4 regions of the Hymenobacter sp. HD11105 genome follow, and region 2 is predicted to be linked to each of the others. Evidence: riboswitches for the same ligand, from Rfam matches in the RefSeq annotation. Region 2 holds a riboswitch; each other region holds the start of a gene.

Region 1 (7,127 bases), on a different contig from region 2:
CGTTGGCCGCCTGATGCGGGAAGGCACCACGACACTCTCGGCCAAGGAGATTTCGGAAAAAGCCGCTCGGATGGGGGGCTCGCTCAGCGTATCTGTGGGGCCCAACCAAACGTTTATCACTGGCTCGGTGCTGTCGGAATACGGACCGGAGCTCGTGCGGCTAATGGCCGATGTGGTTCAGAACCCCGCCTTTCCGCCTACCGAGATTGAGCGCATCAAGAATGACTTTAAGCGCGAGAACAACCTGTCCCGCTCCCAACCCGGTACCCAGGCTCGCACCAAGTTTGCCATGGCCATGTACAAAGGGCACCCCTACGGCCGCGACATTCCGACTGATGCCGAAGTAAATGCCTATGGCCCCGAGCAGGTGCGCGATTTTTACACCAAGCAATTTGGTGCTCAGCGCACGGCAGTATACGCTGCTGGCAAGTTTGATGAGAAGGCTATGCGCGAAGCTGTTACCTCTTCGCTAAGCAACTGGACGAAAGGCCCCGCCCCGCGCATTGCCATTGCCAAGCCCATTACTAAAACTGACTTGATGGTACAGGATCGGCCCGGTGCGCCGCAGTCTACGCTAGTCATTGGCCTACCCGTGATAGACCCCACGCACCCCGACTACATGCGCCTGCGCGTGATGAACTCCTTATTGGGGGGCTCTTTTGGCTCGCGCATTACCAGTAATATTCGGGAGAACAAAGGCTATACGTATTCTCCTTCCAGCAGCATAAATGCTCGCTACCGCGTGGGTGAGTGGACCGAAGTAGCCGACGTAACCACCGAGCACACGGGCAACTCACTCAAGGAAATCGTCTACGAGATTGAGCGTTTGCAAAAAGAAGCGCCGACGGAAGCCGAACTGGAAGGCATCAAAAACTACGAAGCCGGCCTGTTTGTGCTGCGCAACTCTACGCCGGCTGGCATTATCGGCCAGCTTAATTTCCTCGATCTGCATGGTCTCCCCGACACCTACCTCACAAATCAAGTAAAAGAGATTCACGCCATTACTCCGAAAGAGGTGCAGGATGCGGCCAAAAAATATGTCCGTCCTGATGAGATGACCATTGTGGTGGTGGGTGATAAAAAGCAGATTGATCCACAGTTGAAGAAATTTCAGGCCGAGCGAAAGAAGGCGCTGTAGAAGTTATACAGCCCATAGTAGTCAGCTAGAAGGCTAGAAGGCTAGAGAGCTAGTTCCCCTCCTCAGCTGAGGAGGGGTTAGGAGTGGTTGGCCGGAGCGACCGAACATCAGCTATAGCTAGTTCTACTTAACTGTGCAACGATTGTCAACCACCCCTAGCCCCTGCTCAGCTGAGGAGGGGAACTAGCTCTCTAGTTTTCTAGCTCTAATTTTGAAAGCTGTTTCCCTCCCTTTCCCTAAGCTTTATGCTTGAATGAAGCCATGGCTAATGGGTGGGGTTACACGTTGCACTTTTTTCGTCATCATACTGTATCTTTGCTGAGCTACTTATCCAGAAAGACCGAGGGACTGGGCCCTGTGACGTCTTGGCAACCTGAGTAAAACAAGGTGCCAACTCCCATTTTGCCCCCAGGGCAGAAGAAGATAAGTGCGGAGCCCTCATTTCGAGGTTCTCTTTCTGGATAGGCGGTAGTTTAAACGCCTTTTTAGTAAGGAGACCTTATGAAAACGACTCGCCCCGCCTCCCCCCTCTACGACATTCTCCAACAGCGCATTCTGGTGCTCGATGGCGCCATGGGCACCATGATTCAGCGCCACCCGCTGACGGAGGAGGACTTCCGGGGCACGCGCTTCGCCGACCACCCTAAACCTCTGCGCGGCAACAACGACCTGCTCAGTCTGACCCGCCCCGATATTATCAAGGGCATTCACGCCGAATATTTCGCCGCCGGGGCCGACATGGTGGAAACCAACACCTTCAGCGGCACCACCATCGCCCAGGCCGATTACGGGCTGGAGCATCTAGCGTATGAGCTGAACTACGAGTCAGCGCGGATTGCGAAAGAAGTTGCCGACGAGTTTACCGCCCGCGAGCCACATAAGCCGCGCTTCGTAGCCGGCGCCATCGGCCCCACCAACCGGACCGCCTCTCTCTCGCCCGACGTGAACCGCCCTGGCTTCCGCGCCGTGACCTTCGATGAGCTAGCTATTGCCTACCACGAGCAAGTGCGCGGCCTAGTGGAAGGCGGCTCCGATACGCTGCTAATTGAAACCATTTTCGATACCCTGAATGCTAAAGCGGCCTTGTACGCCGTCCAGAAGTTCTTCGACGAAGGTGGACGGGTTGTGCCGGTTATGATTTCGGGCACCATCACCGATGCTTCGGGCCGTACCCTTTCGGGGCAGACAGTGGAAGCTTTCTGGAATTCCATCAGTCATTTGCCGCTGCTAAGCGTGGGCCTAAACTGCGCCCTTGGGGCTGATCAGCTGCACGTATATGTGAAGGAGTTGAGCCGCATTGCTGATGTGCACGTGTCAGCTTATCCGAACGCTGGTTTGCCCAACGCGTTTGGCGGCTACGACGAGTCCGCCGAAGAGTTTGCGGCAGTGGTAGAGAATTATCTAAAGGAAGGCATCGTGACGGTGGCCGGCGGTTGTTGTGGCACCACGCCCCAGCACATTGCCGAGCTGGCGAAGTTGGCCGAAAAATACCAACCGCGCCAACTACCCAATTTGCCCCCCGCAACTCATTTGTCAGGCTTAGAACCGTTTGACATTACGCCCAACAGCCTGTTTGTGAACGTAGGTGAGCGGTGTAACGTGACCGGCTCCCGTGCTTTTGCCCGCCTCATCCGCACCGGCGCCTACGAGCAGGCTCTACAAGTTGCCCGCGACCAGGTAGAAGGCGGTGCCCAGGTCCTTGACGTGAACATGGACGAAGGCATGCTCGACTCGGAGCAGGCCATGACCACCTTTCTTAACCTCATTGCCTCCGAGCCCGACATTTCACGGGTGCCGGTGATGATTGACTCCTCTAAATGGAGCGTGCTTGAAGCCGGGCTGAAGTGCGTGCAGGGCAAGAGCATCGTCAATTCGATTTCGCTGAAAGAAGGCGAGGAAGTATTCAAGGAGCGCGCCCGCACCGTGCGCCAGTACGGCGCGGCTATGGTCGTAATGGCTTTTGATGAAAACGGCCAGGCTGACTCTTTGGAGCGGCGCATCGAAATATGTAAGCGCAGCTACGACATTTTGGTGAACGAAGTAGGCTTCCCGGCCACGGACATCATCTTCGACCCCAACATCCTGACCGTGGGCACGGGCATGGAGGAGCACCGCAACTACGCGCTGGACTTCATCGAAGCCGTTCGTTGGATCAAAGCTAACCTGCCCGGCGCCCTCACCAGCGGCGGCGTCAGCAATATCAGCTTCTCCTACCGCGGCAACGACGTGGTTCGCGAAGCTATGCACACGGCGTTCCTCTACCACGCCATTCGCGCCGGCTTGGATATGGGCATCGTAAATCCCAGTCAGTTGGGCGTGTACGACGAGATTCCGAAGGACTTGCTGGAGTTGGTAGAAGACGTGCTACTCAACCGCCGCCCCGATTCTACCGAACGCCTCGTCGACTTTGCTGAAACGGTAAAGCAGAAAGACAAAGTAGAAGTGGTGGCCGACGCGTGGCGCAGCCTGCCCGTAGCCGAGCGCTTACAGCATGCGCTGGTACGCGGCATTACCGAGTTTATCGACGAAGACACTGAGGAAGTACGTCAGCAAGTAGGCCGGCCGCTAGAGGTAATCGAAGGCCCGCTGATGGCCGGCATGAACGTGGTGGGTGACCTATTTGGAGCCGGCAAAATGTTCCTGCCGCAAGTGGTGAAGTCGGCCCGCGTGATGAAGAAAGCGGTGGCGTATCTGGAGCCTTTCCTGCTGGCCGACAAGCAAGGTTCGGAGCGGCAAACGGCCGGTAAAATCTTGCTGGCTACGGTGAAAGGCGACGTGCACGACATTGGCAAAAACATCGTGGGCGTGGTGTTGGCGTGCAACAACTTCGACATCGTGGATCTTGGCGTGATGGTGCCATTGGAGCGCATTCTGGACGAAGCGGTAAAGCAGAACGTGGACGTTATCGGCCTGAGCGGCCTGATTACGCCTAGTCTTGATGAGATGGTGTACGTGGCTCAGGAGATGGAAAAGCGTGGCCTGAAAACGCCGCTGCTTATTGGTGGTGCTACCACTTCTCGTCTGCACGCGGCTGTGAAAGTGGCCCCCAACTATTCGGGACCCATGGTGCACGTACACGACGCCTCCCGCTCGGTGGGTGTGGCTGCCAGCCTGCTTGGCTCCAGCGCCGAAACCTACGCCCAGGCCGTTCGCGACGAGTACACCGCCCTGCGCACCGACTACGCCACCCGCCAGCGGGAGAAGAATTACTTAACCATCGAAGCGGCTCGTGAAAATCAATTCAAGGCCGACTGGGAAACCGCGCCCATCACCAAGCCGACCTTCCTCGGCACCAAAGTGCTGAATAATTACCCCTTGGCTGAACTAGCCGAGTACATCGACTGGACGCCTTTCTTCCACACCTGGGAGTTGAAAGGGCGCTACCCGCGCATTTTGGAAGATGAGAACTTAGGTGAGGCGGCTACCAAGCTGTTTGCCGATGCCCAGGCCATGTTGCAAAAAGTTATCAGCGAAAACCTGCTCACGGCCCGCGCCGTGGTTGGTTTCTGGCCGGCTAATACGGTTGGCTACGACACTATCGAGGTCTACGCCGATGATACGCGCGAGCAGGTAATGACTGAATTCTTCACGTTGCGCCAGCAAGGCGAAAAGGGCCCAAACATTCCTAACCTGGCTTTCTCCGACTTTTTGGCTCCCAAAGAATCGGGTCGTCAGGACTACATCGGCGGCTTTGCCGTGACGGCTGGTTTGGGCATCGAAAAGCTTATCGAGCAGTTTGAAGCCGACCACGATGACTATTCCAGTATCATGATTAAGGCCCTAGCCGATCGTCTGGCCGAGGCTTTTGCTGAGCGTCTGCACCAGCGCGTGCGGGAAGAGTTCTGGGGTTATTCGGCCGGTGAGAAACTAACTAAAGAAGAGCTGATTCAGGAGAAATATCGCGGTGTGCGACCCGCACCGGGCTACCCCGGCTGCCCCGACCACACCGAGAAAATCACTTTGTTCCAGCTCCTCGACGCCGACCAACAAACCGGCATTCAGCTCACTGAAAACCTGGCTATGTACCCCGCTTCGTCGGTTAGCGGCCTCTACTACGCCCACCCCGATTCGCGCTACTTCGGCTTAGGCAAAATAGCCCGCGACCAGGTGGAGGATATTGCGCAGCGCAAAAACATGCCGATTGCGGAGCTGGAGCGCTGGCTCTCTCCAAACCTAAATTATAACCCAACCAGCGTACCGGTAACAGCGCTGTAGAAACGACCAACTTCTCTTTTTAACTGAAGGAAGAAGCTTATACACTACCCAAACCTCTCACCAACCGCCCGTTGGTGTTCTATATGAAAGTAACTGACCACCTGATCCAAGCCGACGGCAAAACGCTGTTTTCTTTTGAAGTTTTGCCCCCCAGAAAGGGCGAGAACATTCAGAACCTGTTCAGCAACATTGAACCGCTAATGGAGTTCAAGCCGCCGTTCATCGACGTGACTTATCACCGCGAGGAGTACGTGTACCGCAAGCAGCCGAACGGCTTCCTAGAGCGCAAAACTGTGCGCAAGCGGCCGGGTACGGTGGGGATTTGCGCAGCCATCAAGAACCGCTTCGATGTGGACACGGTGCCGCATTTGACCTGTGGTGGCTTTTCCAAAGAGGAAACCGAGAACGCCCTGATTGACCTGCACTTTCTGGGTATTGATAACGTGCTGGCCTTGCGCGGCGACCCAATAAAGTCGGAGCCGCACTTTGTGCCCGAGCCTGATGGTCACGCCTACGCCAGCGACCTAATTGAGCAGGTAGCGTGCATGAACAAGGGCCGCTATCTGGATGACGAGCAGGAGGATACCTTTCCAACGAATTTCTGCATTGGTACGGCCGGCTACCCAGAGAAGCACTTTGAGGCGCCCAATTACGGCTCCGATATTCGCTTTCTGAAACAGAAGATGGACCGCGGCGCTGAGTACATCGTCACGCAGATGTTCTTCGACAACGAGCAGTTTTTCAACTTCGAGAAGCGCTGCCGAGCGGCGGGTATTACGGCGCCCATCATTCCCGGCTTGAAGCCATTGACTACTAAAAGTCAGCTGACGATGCTGCCCCGCTCATTCTTCCTCAATATTCCGGAGGAGCTAGCCGAGGCCGTGAGCCAGTGCCGCGACAACGAGGATGCGCGCCGCATCGGCATTGAATGGTGTATCAACCAAAGCCGCGAGCTGATGGCCCACGGCGTGCCCTGCCTGCACTATTATTCGATGGGCAAGTCAGAGTCGATTCGGCGCGTGGCGAAAGAGTTATTCTAACGCAGCCTTCTACTCAAGTAAGCAAAAGCCAGCAACCACGTTGTTGGCTTTTGCTTTTAAGGGACCCGTATACGTTGGAGAAGGCCACAAAATTTGTGAAAATGCCCCCTGAAAGCCGCGTCGCTAAACGCGCCCTCGGTTCTAGCGTAAACCTGTTTCATCATTTACTCGCCCAACCATGACAACGCTCGACGATCTGTTTGCCCGGTTGCAGGTAGCGGAGGCGCCAGCCGAAGTTGAGGCGTTGCAAAGTGGCATCTGGCAGATCTGGCTTACTACCGGCGACCACGCGCTTGACAAGCACCTAGAGGCTGGCATGCGGGCCTTATCAGCCGGCGACTATACCCGCGCCATTGCCGACTTCACGTATTTGATTGAAACCCGGCCCGATTTTGCTGAAGGCTGGAATAAGCGCGCTACCGCTTATTATTTACGTGGCGAGTATCGCGCTTCCCTGCTTGATATTGCTGAAACCCTGCGTTTGGAACCACGTCACTTTGGAGCGCTTTCGGGCTGGGCTACCATGCTACGTATGCTGGGCGAAGACCGCAGTGCGCTGCGGGTATTGCGGCGCCTGGCCAAAATCTGTCCGCACTTTCCCGGTCTGCAAACCCAGCTGCGCGACCTGCGCGACCGCACCGACGAGGAATGAACTAGACGCAGACAATCCCTGGGGGGCTTTTTTACTTCATTCACCTGACTAAAGACCGAGCGTTTGCGCTAGTGCCTACTTC
Region 2 (7,127 bases):
AGGGCGAATGCTGGGCATTAGTGGCCAATAACACGAGATGATCGAATAAAGCAGGCTGTTGGATGGCCCATTCCAACGCCTGCTGCCCGCCCAACGACCCGCCCATCAGCGTATGAATCTGATGGATACCCAAGTGTTGGCATAAACTCTCGTGCGCCGCCACCATGTCCCGAATGGTCAGCAGCGGAAACTCATGATACAGCGCACCCGTTGAACCGGTGGCCTCGAGCGGGCCCGTGGTGCCGTAGCACGAACCGAGCACATTGGCGCACACAATAAACCAGTTGGCCGGATCGAAATGGTAGGTAGGCCCAAACAAACCAGGCCACCAGCTGAACACATCCGCGTTGGCCGTAAGGGCATGGCACACCCAGACTACATTGTCGCGGGCAGCATTGAGCGTACCATAAGTATGATACGCAATGCGCACCTGCGACAATGTGGCTCCGCTTTCGAGCGGGAGCGGAGCAGGAAGCGTGTAGAACTGGGGTTCCGTCATGGATAGGGTTGGCAGCTCAAAGGGTTATTTCAGCTTAGAGAAAACTGCGCGATAAGATGTAGTACTGCTGCATTCAGGCCGCTGCAACGGCGCTGAGTGCAGGACTAACCCGCGTTAGACTTCCAGTACTACGGGGTGTTCAACAGCCGGCTCGGGCAAGGTATCTCCTTCGGTTTGCTGATCCTGGGGGCATTTTCGGCCACCGCGTCGAAGGCGCTTTGCAGGTCAGCCTTAATGTCCTCGATGTGTTCCAAGCCCAGCGAAATGCGCAGCAGCGTGGGCGTAACGCCGGCCGCAATTTGCTCTTGATCGGAGAGCTGCTGGTGAGTGGTAGCGGCGGGCTGAATGATGAGAGTTTTGGCGTCGCCTACGTTGGCTAAGTGGCTTATTAGCCTTAGATTGTCGATGAAGTGAGTAGCTGTGTCTTTGCTGCCTCTGATGCTGAACGTGAGGACGCCCCCCGCGCCCCGCTTCAGATATTTCTGAGCTAAGGTGTGGTAGCGGCTGCTTTTCAGGCCCGGATAATTCACGGCTTCTACCTGGGGATGCTGCTCCAGCCATTCGGCCAGCTTCTGGGCATTCTCCACGGTCCGGTCGACGCGTAATGACAAGGTTTCGAGGCCTTGCAGGAGCAGGAAGGAGTTGAAGGGACTGATGGCGGGGCCAAAATCGCGCAGGCCTTCTACCCGCGCCCGAATGATGAAGGCGATGTTGCCAAAAGGTCCGCCCTTACCAAATACATCATTGAAAACCAGGCCGTGGTAGCCTTCCGAGGGCTCCGTGAATTGCGGAAACTTGCCGTTGCCGAAGTCATACTTACCACCATCGACAATTACGCCGCCAATGCTGGTACCGTGGCCGCCAATCCACTTCGTAGCCGACTCGACCACAATGTGGGCACCGTGCTCCAGGGGCCGGAATAGATAACCTCCCGCCCCGAAGGTGTTATCCACGACCAGCGGCAGGTCGTGCTTATCAGCAATGGCAGCAATGCGCTCAAAATCGGGAATGCTGAAGCTTGGGTTGCCGATGGTTTCGAGGTAAAGGGCCTTGGTGTTCTCATCAATTAGAGCCTCGAAGCTTTCGGGCGTGTCGCCATCGGCGAAGCGGGCCTCAATACCTAACCGCTTGAATGCTACCTTAAACTGATTATAAGTGCCGCCATACAGGTGTTGGGTACTCACGAAATTGTCGCCGGCCTGCAAAATATTATTCAGCGCCAGGAACTGCGCCGCTTGCCCCGAGGCGGTAGCCAGCGCGGCCACTCCGCCTTCCAGCGCCGCCACCCGCTGCTCAAATACGTCGGTGGTGGGGTTCATCAGGCGGGTGTAGATATTGCCAAACTCCTTGAGCGCAAATAGATTGGCACCGTGCTCGGCGTTTTTGAACACGTAAGAAGTTGTTTGATAAAGAGGCACAGCGCGGGAGCCAGTGGTAGGGTCGGGTTGCTGACCAGCGTGTAGTTGAAGGGTTTCGAAGTGCAGATTTTGCGTGGACATAGGAAGGCTGAATGGAAGTGGTGTCAGATAGGAAGAGTAATTACATTGCTGAGAATCAGACGCACAGGGCCGCCACTAAGCAGCAGACTGCACAGGCTCCGGAGCTAAAGGGAAGCTAGGCGGAGGCGAGAAGAACCCGTCGGCTAGCGGCTCGCGGGCCCAACACGACGCGGGTTAAGCAGAAGAATAAACTGGGAGGCTAGGCCAAATAGGCTAGCAACAACACACGCGACAACAACACATTCGCGCGGTCTGGCAACGGTCCGGGGCCGGAGCTAAAACACGAAAATCCGCAAGCCAAGCCGCACGCACGGGGGCAGCGGGGGCAAACGGGGGGAGCAAGTCGGGGGAAGAGGAGTTTCTCATGGCGCTGAGCTTATATCTCCCGCGAGCAACTGGCCACGCGGGCAGGAATTGGCACCTTTCACATGATGAAGGTTGCCAGCGGGTCAGGGAGCCTGTTCTCTCGCCGCTTCTGTATAAATCTGAAAAACTATCCCGTCGTTAACGAGAAGTACCGGGTAGGTGGCCGTAAATGTACGGATCGGATTGAAAACGCCAAATGCAGCAAAAAGTTTTTTGGCTTGCCGCAAGCAGGTTTAATAAAACAAAAAAGCCCCCCAGGCCAAGTCTGGGGGGCTTTTTTTACGAACAGAAAAGCAAAGCACTATTTTATAGTTGGGGCAGATTCAATACCTGACCTACTTCGATATGGTCAGGGTTTGCGCCGATGGTCGCCTTGTTAGCATCATATATCTGGTGCCACTTAGCAGCGTCGCCATAGTGTTTTTTGGCGATTTTGGAGAGCGAGTCGCCGCTGACCACCGTGTACTGCGTGCCTTGGGCGGCGGTAGCAGCGGCCGGCTGGTTGGCGTTGCCAAAGAAGTCAGTGTTAGCGTTCTGATTAGGCTTAACGGCTGGCTGTACGGGTTTTTCTTCGCCCTTATTGCTTATGAAATCGAACAGTCCCATGGTCGTAGATTAGGTGAGAAGGAGAAAACAGCAGATAACGCATGTGCCTGACGGCCATGCTGTCAGGTCGTCTTACGCCGGTGCTTCGAATAAGTTGCGGAGCCCAAAATGCCCCCCAGCGTAGCTAACCCTTTGCAGCGGGGCGCGTAAGAAGCGCAACATTGCTTTGCTGCAATGTATGCTCACAACGCACTTCCTTTCCAAATCTCTCTTAAACCTTAGCTCTCCTTCTTATGAAAACTACTGTCCTTTCTTTCCGCTATTTAGCCAGCCTGTTGATGCTGGTATCGTTGTTTACGTTTGCTTGTAAGCAGGAAAACAAAGTTGGCGAAACCAACATGCTATATGGCACCGAAAGCAAAGTGTGGAAAACCGATAAGGAAACCACCGCCAGCGGTGACAAAGTGGCTCAAACTTCAGCCGACAAAGACACCGAACTGCGCTTCTACGCCAATGGTAATTTCAACATGACCTCGCCCCAGCAGTCGATGCAAGGCAAGTATACCTTCGACCAGCCTGGCAAAAAAATCACCCTCACGCCTGATGGTGGTACTACTTCGATGAGCTTCGACGTAGTAAATCTGACAGATAAGAAGATCACGCTGCGCGGTGTAAACGGCGAGCAAATGATGTTGGAAGCTGACTAGTTTGTCAGCTCTTAACCCCACAAAAAAGCCCCCCAGCACTGAGTTGGGGGGCTTTTTTGTGGGGTTATATAAGTATGCCGCAGTTCGCTACGAAGTCATTACTTCCTTCACCCGATGCTTACCAAATACCCGGGCTATCCAGCGAGGCAGGAAAATGGCCCCCAGCACCAAATAGAGATAGTAAGTAACGATACGATACAGGAGCACCACAAAATTGGTCATGGTGGGAGTACCGATAAACTTGCCGAAAAAAGTAGGAAAAGCTCCCTCGGCAATGCCCGCACCGCCGGGAGTAATAGCCACCAGCAGCACCACTTTATAAATCAGATTGCGGCTGAAAATTAACCCAAACTCTCCCCAACTCACATCTATAAAAGCCGCGATAATGCAGCCAATAACTAGGTAACGTGCCGTCCAGACGAAGGCCGTGGACAGGGCCGCTTCTACCCAATATCTGGCTGCGTTGCCGCGTAGCTGAGCCGACGCCCACACCATCTCGTTGCCGTGCTGATACGCTTTGGAACGCCAGCGCCGCAAGCCTTTGAAGGAGAAAAGTCGTACCAGCAGGCGCTTCACCGATTGCGGATTAATAAAAAGCGCATACAGCATAATGCCGGAGTACAGTGACACCATCAGGTAGCTCAGCACAAAGGCAATTTGCAGCGTGGTGACAAAACCGCCTTGCAGGGCTTCGTGCGGGTAAAGCGCATCGCCGGCCAGCCACACCACCAGCGGCACCGTGACCACATAATACACATTATCAAGCAGTGCAGTCACCATGACATACGCCAGCGATTTGCCCAGCGAAATACCTTCCCTGTGCAGCAGAAAAGGGGCTGCCGACGTACCCCCCACGGCGGAAGGAAGCACGCAGGAGGCAAACTCCCAGATCATGATTACGTCCAAACTTTGGCGCCAGCTCAGCACTTTCTCCGAGATGTGGCGAATACGGTAAATATAACCCAAATCGCGGGCTATCAGCACCAACACCATGACAAACAGCCAGTGTAGCTTGGCATTCGCTAGGGGCGCTAAGTCGCCGGGCCGGTAGCTGCGCCAAAACATAAAGCCCACCACGCTTAAGCCAATAAAAACCGGCAAAATGATACGGGAGGGCTTTAGCTTATCAAGAAGTTGTTGTTCCTGATTATCCTGGGTGAGGGGCATGTGAGAGAGGCGGGGTGCTGAGGTAAAAGTAGGCAATATTGGGAGCGACTACATTAGATACGCATTAAGAATGGCCTGGGCTGCTGCCAGTCAAATAGAAAAAAGTAGCCTGTTATGCTTGAGGTAGGTTTCACGATGCCCTGCAACAACCGGCCCTAACGAAAAGTCGTACCTTTGCCAGGTGCCTTCGGCAGGAAACTTGAAAGGGCTTAACCTTTTGAATTCCCAATCTGTTATTCAGCTATATTTTACTTTTTGCCCTTCCGAAAGATGATTGTTGAACCCGGTGAACTGCTGGCGGCTATTGACTCGCCTGATGACCTCAAAAAGCTCAGCGAGGACCAATTAGTGCAAGTGAGCCAGGAGCTGCGCCAATTCATCATTGACTCGGTTTCTATTTATGGGGGCCATTTTGGTGCTTCCTTAGGTGTAGTAGAGCTGACCGTAGCTCTACACTATGTTTTTAATACGCCCTACGATCAGTTAGTGTGGGATGTGGGCCACCAAGCCTACGGCCACAAAATTTTGACTGGTCGTCGTAACCAGTTTCCAACCAATCGCCGCTATGGTGGAATGTCGGGCTTTCCCAAGCGTAAGGAGAGCGAGTACGACGCGTTCGGAGTGGGCCACAGCAGTACTAGCATTGGTGCCGCACTGGGCATGGCCGTAGCCTCGGAGTATAAAAATGAGAAAGACCGCCAGCATATTGCTGTAATCGGCGACGGAGCCATGACGGCCGGTATGGCCTTCGAAGCCCTAAACCACGCTGGCGTAGCCAAGTCCAATCTGCTGGTTATCCTCAATGATAACTGCATGAGCATTGACCCCAATGTGGGCGCGCTTAAAGAATACCTAACTGATATCACTACTTCCCGCACGTATAACAAGGTGCGTGATGAGCTATGGAATGTATTGGGCAAGCTCAGCAAATTTGGCCCTAATCCTCAGCAGATTGCCCGCAAAGTAGAGCAAGCCATGAAGGCTACGCTTCTCAAGCAGAGCAACCTGTTTGAAGCGCTTAACTTCCGGTATTTCGGCCCCGTGGATGGCCACGATGTGCAGCATCTGACCACCATTCTGCGCGACCTGAAGAACATTCCGGGTCCCAAGATTCTGCATTGCGTAACGGTAAAAGGCAAAGGCTACGCTCTGGCCGAAAAAGACCAAACCTTGTGGCACGCTCCCGGCCTGTTCGATAAAATCACGGGCGAGATTCACAAGAAAACTTATGATAAGCCCCAGCCACCGAAGTATCAGGACGTATTCGGCCACACCATCGTAGAGTTGGCGGAACAAAACGCGAAGGTGATGGGCGTGACGCCTGCCATGCCTTCAGGCTGCTCCCTGAATATTATGATGAAGGCCATGCCCGACCGCGCCTTCGACGTGGGTATTGCCGAGCAGCACGCTGTTACCTTCTCCGCGGGCTTGGCCACGCAGGGCTTGGTGCCGTTCTGCAACATCTACTCCTCCTTCATGCAGCGCGCCTACGACCAAGTAGTGCACGATGTGGCTCTACAAAACCTGAACGTAGTCTTCTGCCTCGACCGCGCTGGTTTTGCCGGCGCCGACGGCCCTACTCACCACGGCTGCTACGACATTGCCTACATGCGCTGCGTGCCTAATATGGTGGTAGCCGCCCCCATGAACGAGCAGGAACTGCGTAACCTTATGTACACGGCCCAGCAGCCGGATATGGGCCCGTTCAGCATCCGTTACCCGCGTGGTGAGGGTGTAATGTCCGAGTGGCGCACGCCGTTCAAAAAAATTACCATTGGTACTGGTCGCGTTATACGTGAAGGGAAAGGTGTGGCCATCCTCAGCTTCGGCCACATCGGCAACTACGCCGTGAAAGCTACCGCTGCGCTAGCCGCCGAGGGCATCTCCGCTGGCCACTTTGATATGCGATTCGCTAAACCCTTGGATGAGGAAATGCTTGCCGACGTGCTTAGCCGCTACCAAGCCATCGTGACCGTTGAAGATGGTTGCCTCCAAGGTGGTTTTGGGGCTGCAGTGCTGGAGTTTATGGCCGACCACGGCTACAGCGTACCCGTAAAGCGCCTCGGCATCCCGGACCGCGTTGTAGAACATGGCACCCAGGACGAGCTATACAAAGAGTGTGGATTCGATGCGACTGGTATTGCCAATGCTGTGCGAGAGTTAAGCAGGAAGCTAATTAACATAGTAAGTGCAAAGACATTAGCTGTATAAGTAACCCCTTAAGCCTAAAAAAGCCCCCCAGATAAATCTGGGGGGCTTTTTTAGGCTCTTTATACACTTCGTATCGCACGAATTGACAAGCCCTTATTCATTACTCATATATTATTATTTATAACTCAATTT
Region 3 (7,127 bases), on a different contig from region 2:
TGACGGTGCGCAGCGGATGCAACGCTCAGACGGCGAGTCGCACGCTCATCGCCAACCTTTGCGTGCCCAATATTATCACGCCCAATAAAGATGGCCGCAACGACGCATTCGTGGTTTCCTCCTACAACGTGGGGGAATGGTCGGTGGCTATCTATAATCGTTGGGGCAAGGAGATTTACAAAACCGAGCGCTACCTCAATGACTGGGGCAACAGTGCGGCACCGGGCGTATATTATTATATGCTGCGACGCAATGCCACTAACAGCACGCTTAAAGGCTGGGTGGAGGTAGTGCGTTAAGTCAGGTTATAAGAATCGGGGCATATACTTAAACCATGTATTTTCGTCCTGATGCCTCCTGTTACCCCTCCCCCTCTTGTAAACCAGTCTGTTTCGCGGGAAATGTGCTTGGCTTACGTGCTTCGGCACTTCTGGCAAGCATACGAGGCAGTGCCGGCAGTCATTATTGATTATCCCAACACTCACTCCCAACTGGAAATAGCTGACAGCGCTGATGGTTTCTTCCAAGGTCAGCACCCCTACCCGCCTGCTCCCACCTGGCGCGAGTGGCAAGGGCAGCTCATTCCGGTTTTCTTTGATACCCAGCCCGAAAAGCCGCTGCTGGAGCTACTGCCTAGCGGTCGCGCACTCATTCACGCCGATTTAATTTCGGCGGCTTTCTATTTGCTCAGTGGCTGGCAGGAGTATTTTTCGGAAGAGCGCGACCAGCACGGGCGGTTTCCCTACGCGGCCAGCGTGCAGCGCCAGTACGGCTTCGTGACGGTGCCCCTCGTGAATTACTACTTCGATATTCTGCGGGCCGCGGTAGAGCACATTACCGGCGCCAAGTTGGGCGCGCGCCGCTGGGGGGCAAATAGGGGTCGATTCGCGGCCTTCATTACGCATGATATTGATAACCTGCATGGCGCATGGAAAGCCCCAGCCAAAGCTGCGCTGCGCGGGGGCAACCTTATCCGCTTCGCACACTTGCTGGTCCGGCGCCTGCAAGACCGCGACGCCTGGAACAATCTGGAGGAAGTGCAGGCCGAAACGCAGCGCTGGGGGGCAAAATCAACGTTTTTCTTTCTTCCCGAACACCGTAAAGCCGCTAACAACACACCTAACGCTGACTACCGGGTCACTTCCATAATACCTCGAATTCGGGCTTTGGAAGCAACTGGATCTGAAATTCAACTTCACGCCAGCATTGGCACTTCCACCAATATCAACCGACTTCAGCAGGAGGCTGCTCATGGTATAAGTACGCCCACGACTGTACCTGGCATACGATTTCACTACTTACAGTGGGAGCCGCGTATCACGCCGGGCTTAGTCGATAATTTAGCATTCGAATACGATTCTACCTTAGGCTTTGCCGAGCACTTTGGCTTTCGCAATTCGTACTGCCTCCCGTTTTACCCTTTTGATTTTAGGAAAGGTAAAGCATTCGACTTCCTGGAAATTCCGCTGAACGTGATGGATGTTACCCTGCATCATCCGAAGTATCTTCAACTGGAGGCCGCCGAAATCTTGCCGGCCCTTACGCCCATGTTCCAAGAAATCGAAAGGTTTGGCGGCGTGTGCACGATGCTCTGGCACAATGAGAATTTTGCCCCCCAGAACCAAACCAACGGCCCCCGCCAATTCCAGGAACTCCTGCACTACCTTCGCGGCCGGGATGCGGCTTTTGTTAATGGCGCGGATGTCTGGAACCATCTGTCATCCTGAGGCACGAAGGACCTTATCATGGTAGAACAGGCCGTGGTTACGTCCGTCGTTCTAAACGAATAAGGTCCTTCGTGCCTCTGGATGACAGTAGGGTTTTACCAATCAACTTAAGAACTCTTGGGCATCGTTCAACGGCAGGGGCTGCGTAATACCATTATTGCCTATATCGGGCTGGGGCTGGGCTTCGTAAATACCGTGCTGGTGCTGCCCAACCTGCTGGCCGCCGACCAGATCGGGCTCACGCGGGTGCTAGTGGCGGTAGCTACTATTTATGCTCAACTCGCAGCCTTTGGGTTTGCCAGCACCGGCATCCGTTTCTTCCCTTATTTCCGCGACAAAGCCAGTGGTCACCAAGGGTTTCTGCCGATGCTGCTGGGCGTGCCGCTCCTGGGATTTGCCGTCGTGACAGTGGCTTATGTACTAAGTCGGCCTTTGCTGCTGGCACACTTCGAGAGCGACGCGGCCTTAATGAATCCCTACTATTTCTGGGGGGCAATTTTGGCGCTGTTTATCCTGCTTTACTCCTTGCAGGACGCATATTTGAAGGCCCTGTACCAGACCTCGTTTTCGTCCTTTGTGCAGGATATTTTGCTGCGCGTGCTCACGGTAGTGGCGGCGCTACTATTCTCGCTGGGGTATTTGTCCTTTCATGCTTTCGTGCTGGCTTTCATTGGCAGCTACGGCTTGGCTACGCTGCTGCTAATGCTGTATGTGATGTACCTGGGCGAGTGGCACTTACGCCCATCACGGGCGGCGCTAGGGGTAGTGCCGGTGAAGGAAGTGCTCAGTTTCAGTGGATTCGTTATTCTGTCCAGCTTGTCGGGCACTATCATTGGCTCCATTGATGCGCTGATGGTGGGCTCCAGCATTAACCTGGCCGCGACGGGCGTGTACACCACGGCTTTTTTCATCAGCACCGCCCTCACCATTCCGGCCCGCTCCCTGAATAAGATTGCGTTTCCGCTCTTGGCCGAATACTGGAAAGCCCAGGACATGCCGCGCATGGCTAATTTTTACCGCAGCACCACCCGGCTCAATACTGTAGTGGGATGCTGGCTGGCGCTGGGCATTGGTTTAAATCTGGATTTTATTTACTCCCTCATGCGGCCCGAATTTGCGGCTGGCGCTACGGCTGTACTGCTGCTGTTGGCTGGTCGCCTTTTCGATAACATTACCGGCGTCAATGGCTTGATTCTCGTCACCTCACCCCGCTACCGCTTCGATCTGTTTTTCAACATCACGCTGGCCGTGGCCACCGTGCTGCTTAACTTGTTTTTCATTCCGCTATACGGCCTGACGGGCGCGGCCCTGGCTACGCTATTGGCCATGACCAGCATCAACGTGGCACGCACCTGGTTTGTGTGGCATGCCTACGGGTTGCAGCCCTTCGATTTGCGTATTCCGCTGGTGTTGGGAATAGCAGGCGTGGCGGGGGTGGCTGCCTGGCTGCTACCCTCGATACACTCCGTATTCATTACCATGCTGCTGCGCTCGGCAGTGCTTACAGGTATCTATGGGGGGCTTTTATTGCTGACACGGGCCGTGCCCGAGCTTCAGGATATTATTCAAAAAGCCTGGAAAAAGGTGAGGCGCACCTAATTAAAAGGCCCTTTCCGACCAAGGTCAGGCAGGGCCTTTTTGCACAGCGATATCACCTAAGCGGGTTGCTTGGCGGCTTCTTGAGCTAACCGCAATTTGCTGCGCTTCTTGCCATAGGCATAGTAAATCACGAGTCCAGCTGCCAACCAGATGATGAGGCGCAACCAGGTATCCCAGGGCAGCGAAACCATCATCAGCAGGCAAGTTAGGATGCCCAGGATAGGAACGAGTGGCACCCAAGGCGTGCGGAACGCACGCGGGGCGTCGGGTTGCTGCTTGCGCATGATGAGTACACCGAGGCAGACCATCACGAAGGCCAGCAGTGTACCAATGCTAGTCATTTCGCCTACTACTTGAATAGGCACCAAGCCAGCAAAGGCACTAATTAAGGCTGCCAGCAAGACGTTCGACTTATAAGGTGTTTGGAAACGAGGATGGATTTCGGAGAAGATTTTGGGCAACAAACCATCACGCGACATGGAGAAGAACACCCGCGACTGACCCAGCAAATCCACTAGAATAACGGACGTGTAGCCCACCAGAATAGCAATGATAATGGCTTGGCTGAGCCAGGCATACGGCGTTTTCTCGATAGCAATGGCAACGGGCGCGGCGCTGTTCTTGAACTCAGTATAATTGGCTAAGCCCGTCATGACATGCCCAAACAGTACGAACAGGATGGTGCACACCACCAGCGAGCCGATAATGCCAATAGGCATGTCGCGCTGGGGCTTTTTGGCTTCCTGGGCCATGGTGGCCACAATATCAAAGCCAATGAACACGAAGAAGATAACTCCCGCTCCGCGCAAGATTCCGCTCAATCCAAATTCTCCAAAAGTGCCCGTATTGGCCGGAATATAAGGTTGATAGTTGGCCGGATCGATGTACTGCCAGCCCAGGGCAATGAACACCAGCACCACCGACACCTTAAGAGCCACAATCGTCGCATTGACCCAGGCCGAGCCCTGCGTACCCCGAATCACGACGGCCGTAATAGCCACCACAATCAGAATAGCAGGCAAATTCACGATGCCGTGCACCACCGAGCCATCGGCTTGGGTCGCCGTTTCAAAGGGCGACATAACCAGCTGCGCGGGAATATGTAGGTCGTATTTTGATAGAAACCGCGTCAAGTACTGCGACCAGCTTATAGCCACCGCCGCGGCGCCCACCGAGTATTCGAGCACCAAATCCCAGCCGATAATCCATGCAAATAGCTCGCCCAGCGTGGCATAGGAATACGTGTACGCCGAGCCCGCTACCGGCACCATGGAGGCAAACTCGGCGTAGCACAGGGCTGAGAACGCGCACCCGACGGCTGCCACCAGAAAAGAAAGTGTAACGGCTGGCCCGGTGTGGTTGGCGGCCGCAATACCGGTGAGGGAAAACAGGCCCGCTCCGATAATTACCCCAACACCGATAGCAACCAGGTTGAAGGCACTCAGGCTGCGTTTAAGCGTGTGGGAGCCAGTTTCGGCCGCTTCTGCGCGCAGCAACTCCAATGATTTTTTGAGCATAATGGGTAGCACGAAGCCCTGCCTCGTGACGAATAAATGAAGGGGAAATAGTGAGTTGTGCCCAAGCCAGAGGAAGGTCAGGCCGCCAGCAACTAGCTAGCGTGTTAGCATTGAGCCAGCAGACAAGCTGACCGCCTTCGAAACAAATACAAGCGGAACGAAGGCAGGCAAAAAAGCCCTCCAGCGGCTCGTATTAGCTACTAAAGCTTGGCAACACCAGAAAAACGAGGAAAGTATTGGCTGCTCAACAACAGCAACAACCCATGTCCAAACAAACGGCCGCGGCGCCGCTTAGGCGTGGCGGAGTGGCGGAGGAAAACGAGGCGGGTCGGATGTGAACGTTCACGGCAATCTGTTTTTATATGGCCAGCAATACTTTGCGCTAACCTCGGTTGGCACCGTTCCAGCAAAGCTGGGGGTTGCCGGCGTTTCGTCGAGCCTTTCTCTCCACGCCTCTGTATAAAAACAATCCTTTGATCAGAAAGAATTGGGGTCGCAAAGGTAGGCCTCGACTAAGCGTACTTGCAAATACCACTAATCTTTCTCTGCTGTTGCGTGGCCTACCTAGCGCTGGGGGGCAAAATAGTGCCTGCTGCCCCTAACTGACGCATGCGGTAGCAATTCATGGCCGTTTCACCGAGTTGCTCGATGAGGCGGTAGTTAGCTACTGCGCCCACCGCCGCCCCAATTACGGGTACCAGCTGGGCCAGCTTCGCCAGGTCAATGTAGTCGCGGTACTCCTGCTGGAAGGTACGCCAGTCGAACTCGTTTACATCGGTGGGCAGAGTGTGGCGGTAGGTGTCCCACTCGGCAATTCGGCGGTATACATCATTGCGGGTGTGCTGACTGGAAAACGCCAGCTGGAAGATGTGGAGCAAATACAAACGCTCGGTGTAGTCGCGCACGTCGTGGCCATAGAGGGCGGCAACGTCGAAAAGGAGCTTTAGCTTAAGGCCCAGCAGCAACGGAAAATCGGCCAGCCCTAGTAAAAAGCCCCCCGCGCCCGTTACAGCGCCTTCGGCCGAAGCTGTGTTGCGGTAGTAGCGAATGCGGGTGCGCACGGCCGTTTCTCGCTCTGCCCACGGCGCCTTCAGCAGTGGCTGGCGCGTGGTGTGCATCGACCCAAACAACACCCCGCGCACCATTTGCCGAATGGCCGTGGTAATAGCCTCATGCACGCGCTCGGGCAGCAGCGCATTAAGCCGAATCTGTACTCGCCGCGTGAAGCGGTTCATCAGCGACGGCGACTTCTGCATTCGCTGTTGCCAGGCGCGGAGTTCAGTGAGGGCTTGTTGGTCGGGGGAGTTCATGCGGATAGTTACGTAAAACAGATAAGTAGTTTTTATCTGCACTTCCCCACGTCATTTCAAGCTATAAATGTGCTCAATAATCTCCACCACTTTTACTCCTTGCTGCGCGTTCGTTTCAGCTGAGCCACCATTTCTAACTGCTTCCACCACCTCCTCAATTACTTGCACATGATTGGCGGCGCTGCCTTGATAGAAGCCGTAGTGGTTCGCGGGATTGGTGGGCAGTAGCGGCGGGCACTCGTAGTCGCGGATGTGGCAGTGCTCCACTTTGTCCATGTACTGCCCGCCGATGCGCAAGCTACCGTGCTCGCCGATAACTGTGAGGCTGCTTTCCAGGTTGCGGTCCCAAACAGCGGTGCTATAGTGCAAGGTGCCGGTGCCGCCGCGCACTAAGTCGAAGGTAACGAGGCCACTGTCTTCAAACTCGGTGAGGTGCTGATGGTTGAAGTCGTGGAAGCGGGCTTGCAGGTTGGTGACGTCGCCGAAAACCCAGTAGAGCAAGTCGATAAAGTGGCTGAACTGGGTGAAGAGCGTGCCTCCGTCCTGGGCGCGGGTGCCGTGCCAGCTGCCGGGGCGGTAGTAGCGGGCGTCGCGGTTCCAGAAACAATTGATTTGCACCATGAAAATGCCCCCCAGTCGGTTCTCTTCTATCACCTGCTTCAGCCAGACGGCCGGCGGTGAGTAGCGGTTCTGCATTACGCCAAACACGAGTCGGTCAGCTTGGGCGGCCGTAGCCAGAATCTGCTTGGCATCGGTGGCGCAAAGGGCCAGCGGCTTCTCGACCAGTACATGCAGGCCGTGGCGAAGGCCGCCTATGGCCTGGGGCGCGTGCAGGTAGTTGGGCGTAGCCACCGTGAGCACATCCGCTGCGGGACCTTGGGCCAAGTATTCTTCCAGCGACGCAAAAAAAGGCACGCCGGTAAATTCGGCGGCCAACTCCGGTTCTAGCTCCTCCCGCGTATCAATTAGGGCAG
Region 4 (7,127 bases), on a different contig from region 2:
CCACCCCCCACCGGGCGGAGTCGTTTGCCGCCTGCCAGTTTATTATCGACACGATTAAGAAGGTAGTGCCGATTTGGAAGAAGGAAGAATTTGAAGATGGGCAAGTATGGGTAGCCGCGCATCCGTAGACCTTACTCTTTGGCTTGCGCAACGACGGGTAAGGCTAATTCTCGTTGTGCTGCATCCCGCTCCTCAGGAGTATTTACGTTGCGCAACTCCCGCGCATCTGGCGCTTTGAGTACCGCCACATCGGAGTTGATGAGGGCTTTGCGTGGGCAGGAGTAGCCTAAACTCAGAAACCGGAGTAGCGTAGCGTAGCTGTTAGGCTCCCAGATGGTGATGAGAGGCTCTGGGAAGTCGTTGTGAGGGCTTTGGAAGGCCGTGGCCATCTTGTCCGGCTGGCGGTGCGCTACGAGGTGCCGCAGCGTGTTGGCGGAGAGGAAGGGCAGGTCGCAGGCTACGACTAGCCAGGCGGCGTTAGGATCAGATTGGAAAGCGGACAAAATGCCCCCCAGCGGGCCAAGGTCGAGGAAGCGGTCGGGGAGGGGCTGTAGGGTGGCAGGTAACTCGGCGGCTTGATCGGGGCGGCAGGATACGTGCACGTCGGTGCACACGGCGGCGAGCAGGTCGGCGGCGTATTCGCGTTGCTCCCGGCCGTGGTACTGCAAACGACCTTTGTCGGCCTGCATGCGCTGACTTTGCCCCCCAGCCAGCACTAAACCTCGCAGCGGTGGGGCACTGGCTTGCCACCATTGCATAATAAAAGCGGCAATACCGGCTCCATCAGCTATGTCAAGAACCGGAATGAGCTCAGCCTGCGGCAAATGTGCTCGCAAGTATTCGGGCAACTCCTGATCTTGGTTTAGACGCAAAATAAGCTGGACATCAGTCAGACGGTCGAGCTTGCGGTCTAGGGGCTTGGCCGGGTTGAGGATGATAATTTGCTGCTTGGCCCGGAAGTGATTGCCGTTGACCAGCACCAAGCTCTGGTGAGCCAGCCACTCCTGCTGACTAAACTTATCCATCGCCTTAGGCTGATCCAGCCGGCGAAACTGAATTTTATCGGTCAGCTCAGCCGCAGCGCCGGCTTGCAGAATAGGGCTAGCCCCGGCCGCCTCGTCGGCATCGGCGGTGGCGTGGTCGGCATCCACGTAGCCTATGCTCAGCGCGGGCGTTAAGTGGGGCAGCAGGCGAGCCACCAGGTCCTTTATCTTACCACAAGGCGCACCCAGAATAGCCAGCTCGTGCCGACCAAACTCGCCGATATTTGGACGGGCCAGCGCGGCGTGCTTGGTGCGGGGCTTGGAGGGCAAATTGGCGGGCGTATTATTCATCGACATGGTAAAAATCTTTCTTACCGCCCGTTTTCTCGATCAGGCGGGTTTCACTGATAACAATGTTGTGGGACAGCGCCTTACACATGTCATATACCGTAAGGGCAGCTACGGAAGCGCCCATGAGGGCTTCCATTTCTACACCGGTCTTGCCCGTTACGGTAGCGGTGCATTCTATAACTATAGCATCTGGGCCAGCTACTTCAATGTGAACCTGGCAGTCGTCGAGTCCCAGCGGATGGCAGAGGGGAATAAGGTCAGCTGTTTTCTTAGCGGCCATCACCCCAGCCAGGATAGCCGTCTGAAACACCGGTCCTTTCTTGGTGGGTAAGTCGCCGGCCTGCACTAGCTGCACAATTTCGGCTCCTAGTAACACGCGGCTCCGGGCGCGGGCCACACGGCGGGTAGGAATTTTGCCCCCCACATCAACCATGGCAGGTTGACCAGCGGCATTAAGATGGGTGAGCGAGCGGGAAGGATTGAACATAAGAAAATCGTAGGGATGCGCTCCAGTGCGTTCGGCTCAAAACCAGAAAGGCGCACCGAGGTTGTCGCCAAACAAGGTGAACAATAGTATAACACCTTTGCTGGCAACCTAGCTGCCACACGCAATTTATACGTTTCCCAACCAGGAACGCGCCGCGGTTCGTTCCTGCCAAAACCTCCATTCTATGATTTCAGTTGCCGAAGCTACTCGTCTTGTCTTGGCCACCGCCCGCACGCTACCGACCGAAAACGTGCCTTTGCTCGCCGCTACCGGCCGGGTGTTGCATCAAGACCTGACTGCAGACCGCGACTTCCCGCCTTTCAACCGCGTGGCTATGGATGGAATTGCGTTGGCGTACGCGGCCATAGCTGGGGGGCAAATTGACTTTCCTATTGAAGCCACACAGTTCGCGGGTGCCCCACCGCAGCCGTTGCATAATTCCACAGCCGCCATTGAGATCATGACGGGTGCCGTGTTGCCGCCAGGCACCGATACCGTGATACGCTATGAAGATGTGACTTTTCAAGAAGTGAATGGCCAACGCGTAGCCACCGTGCAAGTGCTGCCCGAACACATAGGCCACAACGTGCACGCCCAGGCGGCCGACCGTCGCCAAGGCGATTTGTTGGTGCCCGCCGGTACGCGCCTTGGCCCCGCCGAAATTGCTGTAGCCGCTACCATCGGCGCGGCTACATTAGCCGTCGCACGCCCGGCCCGTCTAGCCATCGTGAGCACCGGCGACGAGCTAGTTGATATCACTCAAACACCCCTGCCCCATCAGATTCGACGCTCTAATGCTGCCATGCTCCATGCCGCTGCCAGCCTTACAGGTGCCATCAGCGAGGCTTTTCATTTTAATGATAATCAGGATGTTCTACGCCAAGGCCTTCCGCAACTGCTAAGCAGCTTCGATGCAGTAGTGCTCAGTGGTGGCGTTTCAAAAGGGCAGGCCGATTTTTTGCCTGGCGTGTTGCGCGAGTTGGGCGTTGAGCAGATTTTTCACGAAGTAAATCAGCGGCCAGGTAAGCCGTTTTGGTTTGGGCAAAAAGCTAATGGGGCAGTGGTCTTTGCTTTGCCGGGTAACCCAGTGTCTACTTTCGTGAATTATTACCGCTACGTGCAGCCCTGGCTGCACGCCTGCCAATTGTCAGAATTGCCCCCCGCAGCGGCCTATGCAGTGTTAGCTACTGAAGTAAGCTTCCGCCCGCGCCTCACCTATTTCCTGCCCGTCCGCCTCGAAATGGCCACAGATGGCCGCTTGCTAGCGCACCCCCAACGAGCCGGTGGCTCCGGCGACTTAGCCAGCCTGCTTCACTGCGACGGTTTCCTGGAATTGCCTCCCGACCAAACCGAATTCTCAGCCGGCGAAGCGTGGCCACTACTGCGGTTTCGGAATTAAAAAATTCAAAAGCTAAGCAAAAAGGTGGTCATGCAGAGGCAAAGCCGAAGCATCTCGCTCGCGCCGTTAGGTGAGTAACTCAACATCAGCACGCGAGATGCTTCGGCTTTGCCTCTGCATGACCGCCAAATAAATAGGTAATCAGCTTAGTGTGGTAGTCTTAATTAAGCCAATACACTAATTACCGAGTCAGAGAACCGCTCCATTTCCTCCAGCTGCGGGCTGCACTGCAAAAGGAAGAAATCAACACCTACGGCCTCATAAGCTCCGATGCGGTCCTGAATCTGAGCAGGCGTACCGGTGAGGCCTGTGCGCAAGCCACGGTTTGATACCGAGTAATCATGCAGCGACACTTGCTGTTCCAATTGCGTGCCGGCCAGCCACTGCTGGTAATTGCTGTAGCCCGCGGCCGAAGCTTGCACGTTGGTAATGCGGTCTAGTTCGCGCTTCACTTCCTGCTCATTATCACGCACGATGCTGTATCCAGCTACCCCAAACTTCATGGGGGGCAAATTCTTCTGCTCGCGGCGGCGGCGCATGTCGGCAATGCGTTGGCCGATTTGCTCGGGCGAGTCGCCGTGCATCACATAGCCGTCGCACTGCGACGAAATAAGGTCCTTCGCCGCTTCCGATTCACCGCCTGCGTACAGGAACGGCTTCTTGGCTGGCTTGGGCTGCAATACGTTGTCTGTCAGCTGATAATACTTGCCCTCGTATGAGAAATGGTCTTTCTCCCACACGTTGGTCACAACATCCAGCCACTCCTTGGTGCGGGCATAGCGGTCGTCGTGCTGCTCGAAGTGCAAGCCGTATTTGGTCGCCTCATCACGCCACCACGACGATACCACGTTCAAGGACAAGCGGCCCGGAGCAATCAGGTCGATGTTGGCGGCCTGCTTAGCCAGCAAGGCTGGGTTATGGAAAGTAGGCCGCACAGCCACCATAATTTCCAGCTCCTTGGTAACCGCTGCCAGTGCTGCCGCCGTGCTCCACGCCTCTAGGGCAGGCTCTTCCTGACCTTTTATATCATTTAAATACAACTCAGCAATGAGCGTGAGGCTATAGCCCCAGTCTTCGCTGCGTTGAGCCAACTGTTTTACATAGTCCCACGACGTAGGCATTTGCTCATCGGGAACGTTGCGGAGCCAACCGCCAAAAATGGGAAGCCAATACCCGAATTTCATATCGTAAGAGCGTTAGCAGTGGTCAATTCAAGTTGTTGTTCCAGGTAATCCACAAAGCGGGCGTAGGGGTCAAAACCTACCACGTTCACGGCGTCGGCCACGAAGTTGGACAAGGCATTGATGTCGTAAAACAGCGCCTCGCCGGTTCGGTCATCTATCAGATACTCAATGCCCCCCACGTCTATTTTGGCAGCAGCTACGATGCGCTCCACGGCCTCAATTATCTCATCGGGCGGCGTAGTAACTTCTACCTGAATTCCTTTTTTTGGTGCTTCAGTCAGGCAGAAGTCGCCGGCTGTAGGCTCGTCCGGAATCTGGCAGATTTCGGCGGGGCAGAGGTTAAAGCTTTCGCCGGTGGTGTACACCTTCATGGCGTATAAAAACTTGCCATCCAGCGTTTCTACGCGGGTAATATGCCCCCCACGCGGCGTCACGTATTCTTGAACCAGCGCCGTTTGGTCGATGCCTAGGTCAATTTGATTGGCGTCAACGGCCGCTTGTAGGCCTTCGGGTGTATCGAAGCGGATAATGCCCGCGCCGCTGCCGCCAATGTTCACTTTCACCACAATCGGAAAGCGCAGCTGCTGAGCCGCATCCACGGCCCGCGAGGCGTGGTTTATCACGAATGACTTCGGGTAGCTCAGTCCCAGCGACTCGAACAGCGAGAGTTGGCGAGCCTTATTAGTCTCAATGGCCGTAGCTGCCGAGCCGTTGATGATACGCACGCCGAGCCGCTCCAAGTGAGTAGCGAAGCCAGCGGTATGAAAAATGCCTTGACCGTGTCCGCGCAGATAAGCCGAAGAACTCATTCGGTTTACTACCAGACTATAGCGGCTTTCCTTTTCGGCTGGGTCAAACAGGTGGTGAGCGGCGTCAATTTTTTCGTAGGGCAAACCGCGGCGGTCCAACTCCGCAAACAGCGGCTTAAACCATTCGGGGTGTTCATAATAAATGCCGATAGGCTTCTGTAAATCAGACATGTTAGGTGATGTAATATGGAAGTGAAAACGGTTGGAATTTGCGCACTCATGGCACTTATGAGTCTGCGCTAAAAAACAGGAAGTGAGGTGAAAACTGGAGCCCTTGGCTCGGCTGGGGGGCTTTTTTCAACTGAAGCAAGCACGACGCGCTTCGGTGAGGCGTAGCTGCAAGCAAGAAGCTGAAAAGCAGAAAGTGGAGTAGGTTCGGACCGTCAGCCCAAGCACGAGTTAGCTTAACTGGCTAACTACGGGTGGGTAACGGAAATGAACAGGGGCATACTAGTCGCTTATAAAAAGCGTCAGACTAAGTTGCCGGCAGGAAAGGGAAAGCGCAAATCAACAACAACCTTGTCCTACCGAGCACATACAACAGCCGGCCTGTGCAGACTGCGCATAACAGCACTGTTGCGAAGCAACGAGGGGTAGAGAGAAAGCGGAGGTGTTGAAAAGGTCCACGGTAACTTGTTTTTATATGGTCAGGACTTGGCACCGTTCCACGGGGAGTGGGGGTTGCCGGCGCTTCACGGAGCCTGTCTCTCTGCGCCTCTGTATAAAAACAATCCTTTGATGGGAAAGAATTGGTAGCACAAATGTACCAACTCGCTTCCTAATATTCCAAATCCTAGTGGAATGCAGATGAATTAGCTTACGCTTGGCTTATATATTTAAGCTAAAACTTACGAAAGTAGCCAAGCCCGCAGTCGGGTAAGTAAGCTACCCGATGAAGTAGAGGCAGTAGCTGTAGCAGCATCCGTTGAGGCATCTTGGTCATCATCATATACTGCCGTCATGAGGGCGGCTTGCTCGGAAAGAACTCGTTGGGCAGCCTCCAAATCCTGCTGTCGTACGTGCAGCCGTACGCCGCCCGAAATAGGTCCGTAGGGTCGGTTTTCGTTGCTTATAAAGCAAGCAATACCAGCCGCTTCCAGCTGATTCTTGGCTAGGTGGGCTGAAATAGAGTTGGCAAACGATTCTAGCAGCACAACTGTACCGTCGGTGGGCTCGGTAAACATAGGATAAGGGTTTCAACTAAAACACAAGAAGCACCCCATTAGGTGCTTCTTGTGGTAAAAACTATACGCAGGCTTCGTCACGGAAGCCGCTTACTAACTTATTTAAACAAGTCCAGTGCCTTAATAAACGTTTGAGAGACGCCCCAAAGCAGCGGCACGCCAACGTAGAGCCAAGCTAGCACCGTTTGTAAGGTAGAAGAAGGCGCGGCGTCGGGAATTGTAGGATTTATACGATTATCCATGCGGAAGATTTTTAACGATTAGATACAGAAAAGCGCGAGCACTAAGCAGCTACTTTCTTGGCAGCAGCTTCTTTGTAGTGATATTTCTCGTTTACAGCCGTCACGAGCATATTGGCAATCAAACCGACTACCAGCACGCCAGCCATCACATAAAATACCGTTTGGTAGGCTTCAGCACCGGTCAGGCCTTTGTCTTTCTGACTTTGGTGTAAATAGTTAACAATCAAGGGACCCAAGATACCAGCCGTAGACCAGGCCGTAAGTAGGCGCCCGTGGATGGCACCTACTTGCATCGTGCCGAACAAGTCGCGTAAGTAAGCAGGAACAGTAGCAAATCCGCCCCCATACATACTCAGAATCACGCAGCACACGATGACGAACAACGCCAGCGAGTGGTTGGCCGCCAGCGTGGGTACTAATGCATAGAGTGCAATGCCTAATCCAAAGTAAATCATGTAGGTAGGCTTGCGGCCCATCTTATCCGAGGC

The links. Region 2 has a riboswitch for S-adenosylmethionine ahead of ACW9KT_RS03445 (O-acetylhomoserine aminocarboxypropyltransferase/cysteine synthase family protein). Riboswitches for the same ligand answer to the same signal wherever they lie in the genome.
Region 1: another riboswitch for S-adenosylmethionine. It lies ahead of metH (methionine synthase); the one in region 2 lies ahead of ACW9KT_RS03445 (O-acetylhomoserine aminocarboxypropyltransferase/cysteine synthase family protein).
Region 3: another riboswitch for S-adenosylmethionine. It lies ahead of ACW9KT_RS11130 (amino acid permease); the one in region 2 lies ahead of ACW9KT_RS03445 (O-acetylhomoserine aminocarboxypropyltransferase/cysteine synthase family protein).
Region 4: another riboswitch for S-adenosylmethionine. It lies ahead of ACW9KT_RS20790 (ATP-grasp domain-containing protein); the one in region 2 lies ahead of ACW9KT_RS03445 (O-acetylhomoserine aminocarboxypropyltransferase/cysteine synthase family protein).

What each region holds. Positions count from the first base shown of each region.
Region 1 covers NZ_JBSWBR010000011.1:50,584-57,710, forward strand. Annotated here, with positions in the region: gene ACW9KT_RS20740 (M16 family metallopeptidase) at 1-1,138, shown strand, start outside; SAM riboswitch class I at 1,463-1,568, shown strand; gene metH (methionine synthase) at 1,640-5,353, shown strand; gene metF (methylenetetrahydrofolate reductase [NAD(P)H]) at 5,437-6,393, shown strand; gene ACW9KT_RS20755 (tetratricopeptide repeat protein) at 6,572-7,045, shown strand.
Region 2 covers NZ_JBSWBR010000001.1:772,125-779,251, forward strand. Annotated here, with positions in the region: gene metX (homoserine O-acetyltransferase MetX) at 1-499, opposite strand, end outside; gene ACW9KT_RS03445 (O-acetylhomoserine aminocarboxypropyltransferase/cysteine synthase family protein) at 628-1,998, opposite strand; SAM riboswitch class I at 2,372-2,484, opposite strand; gene ACW9KT_RS03450 (LysM peptidoglycan-binding domain-containing protein) at 2,671-2,970, opposite strand; gene ACW9KT_RS03455 (hypothetical protein) at 3,204-3,617, shown strand; gene ACW9KT_RS03460 (lysylphosphatidylglycerol synthase transmembrane domain-containing protein) at 3,705-4,784, opposite strand; gene dxs (1-deoxy-D-xylulose-5-phosphate synthase) at 5,055-6,995, shown strand.
Region 3 covers NZ_JBSWBR010000003.1:87,746-94,872, forward strand. Annotated here, with positions in the region: gene ACW9KT_RS11115 (LamG-like jellyroll fold domain-containing protein) at 1-299, shown strand, start outside; gene ACW9KT_RS11120 (DUF7033 domain-containing protein) at 351-1,727, shown strand; gene ACW9KT_RS11125 (lipopolysaccharide biosynthesis protein) at 1,845-3,326, shown strand; gene ACW9KT_RS11130 (amino acid permease) at 3,383-4,843, opposite strand; SAM riboswitch class I at 5,199-5,309, opposite strand; gene ACW9KT_RS11135 (EcsC family protein) at 5,404-6,153, opposite strand; gene ACW9KT_RS11140 (Gfo/Idh/MocA family protein) at 6,205-7,127, opposite strand, start outside.
Region 4 covers NZ_JBSWBR010000011.1:61,791-68,917, reverse strand. Annotated here, with positions in the region: gene ACW9KT_RS20815 (molybdenum cofactor biosynthesis protein MoaE) at 1-128, shown strand, start outside; gene ACW9KT_RS20810 (NTP transferase domain-containing protein) at 132-1,334, opposite strand; gene moaC (cyclic pyranopterin monophosphate synthase MoaC) at 1,327-1,821, opposite strand; gene ACW9KT_RS20800 (molybdopterin molybdotransferase MoeA) at 2,006-3,220, shown strand; gene ACW9KT_RS20795 (LLM class flavin-dependent oxidoreductase) at 3,385-4,404, opposite strand; gene ACW9KT_RS20790 (ATP-grasp domain-containing protein) at 4,401-5,384, opposite strand; SAM riboswitch class I at 5,850-5,941, opposite strand; gene ACW9KT_RS20785 (putative signal transducing protein) at 6,062-6,397, opposite strand; gene ACW9KT_RS20780 (MFS transporter small subunit) at 6,496-6,639, opposite strand; gene ACW9KT_RS20775 (L-lactate MFS transporter) at 6,681-7,127, opposite strand, start outside.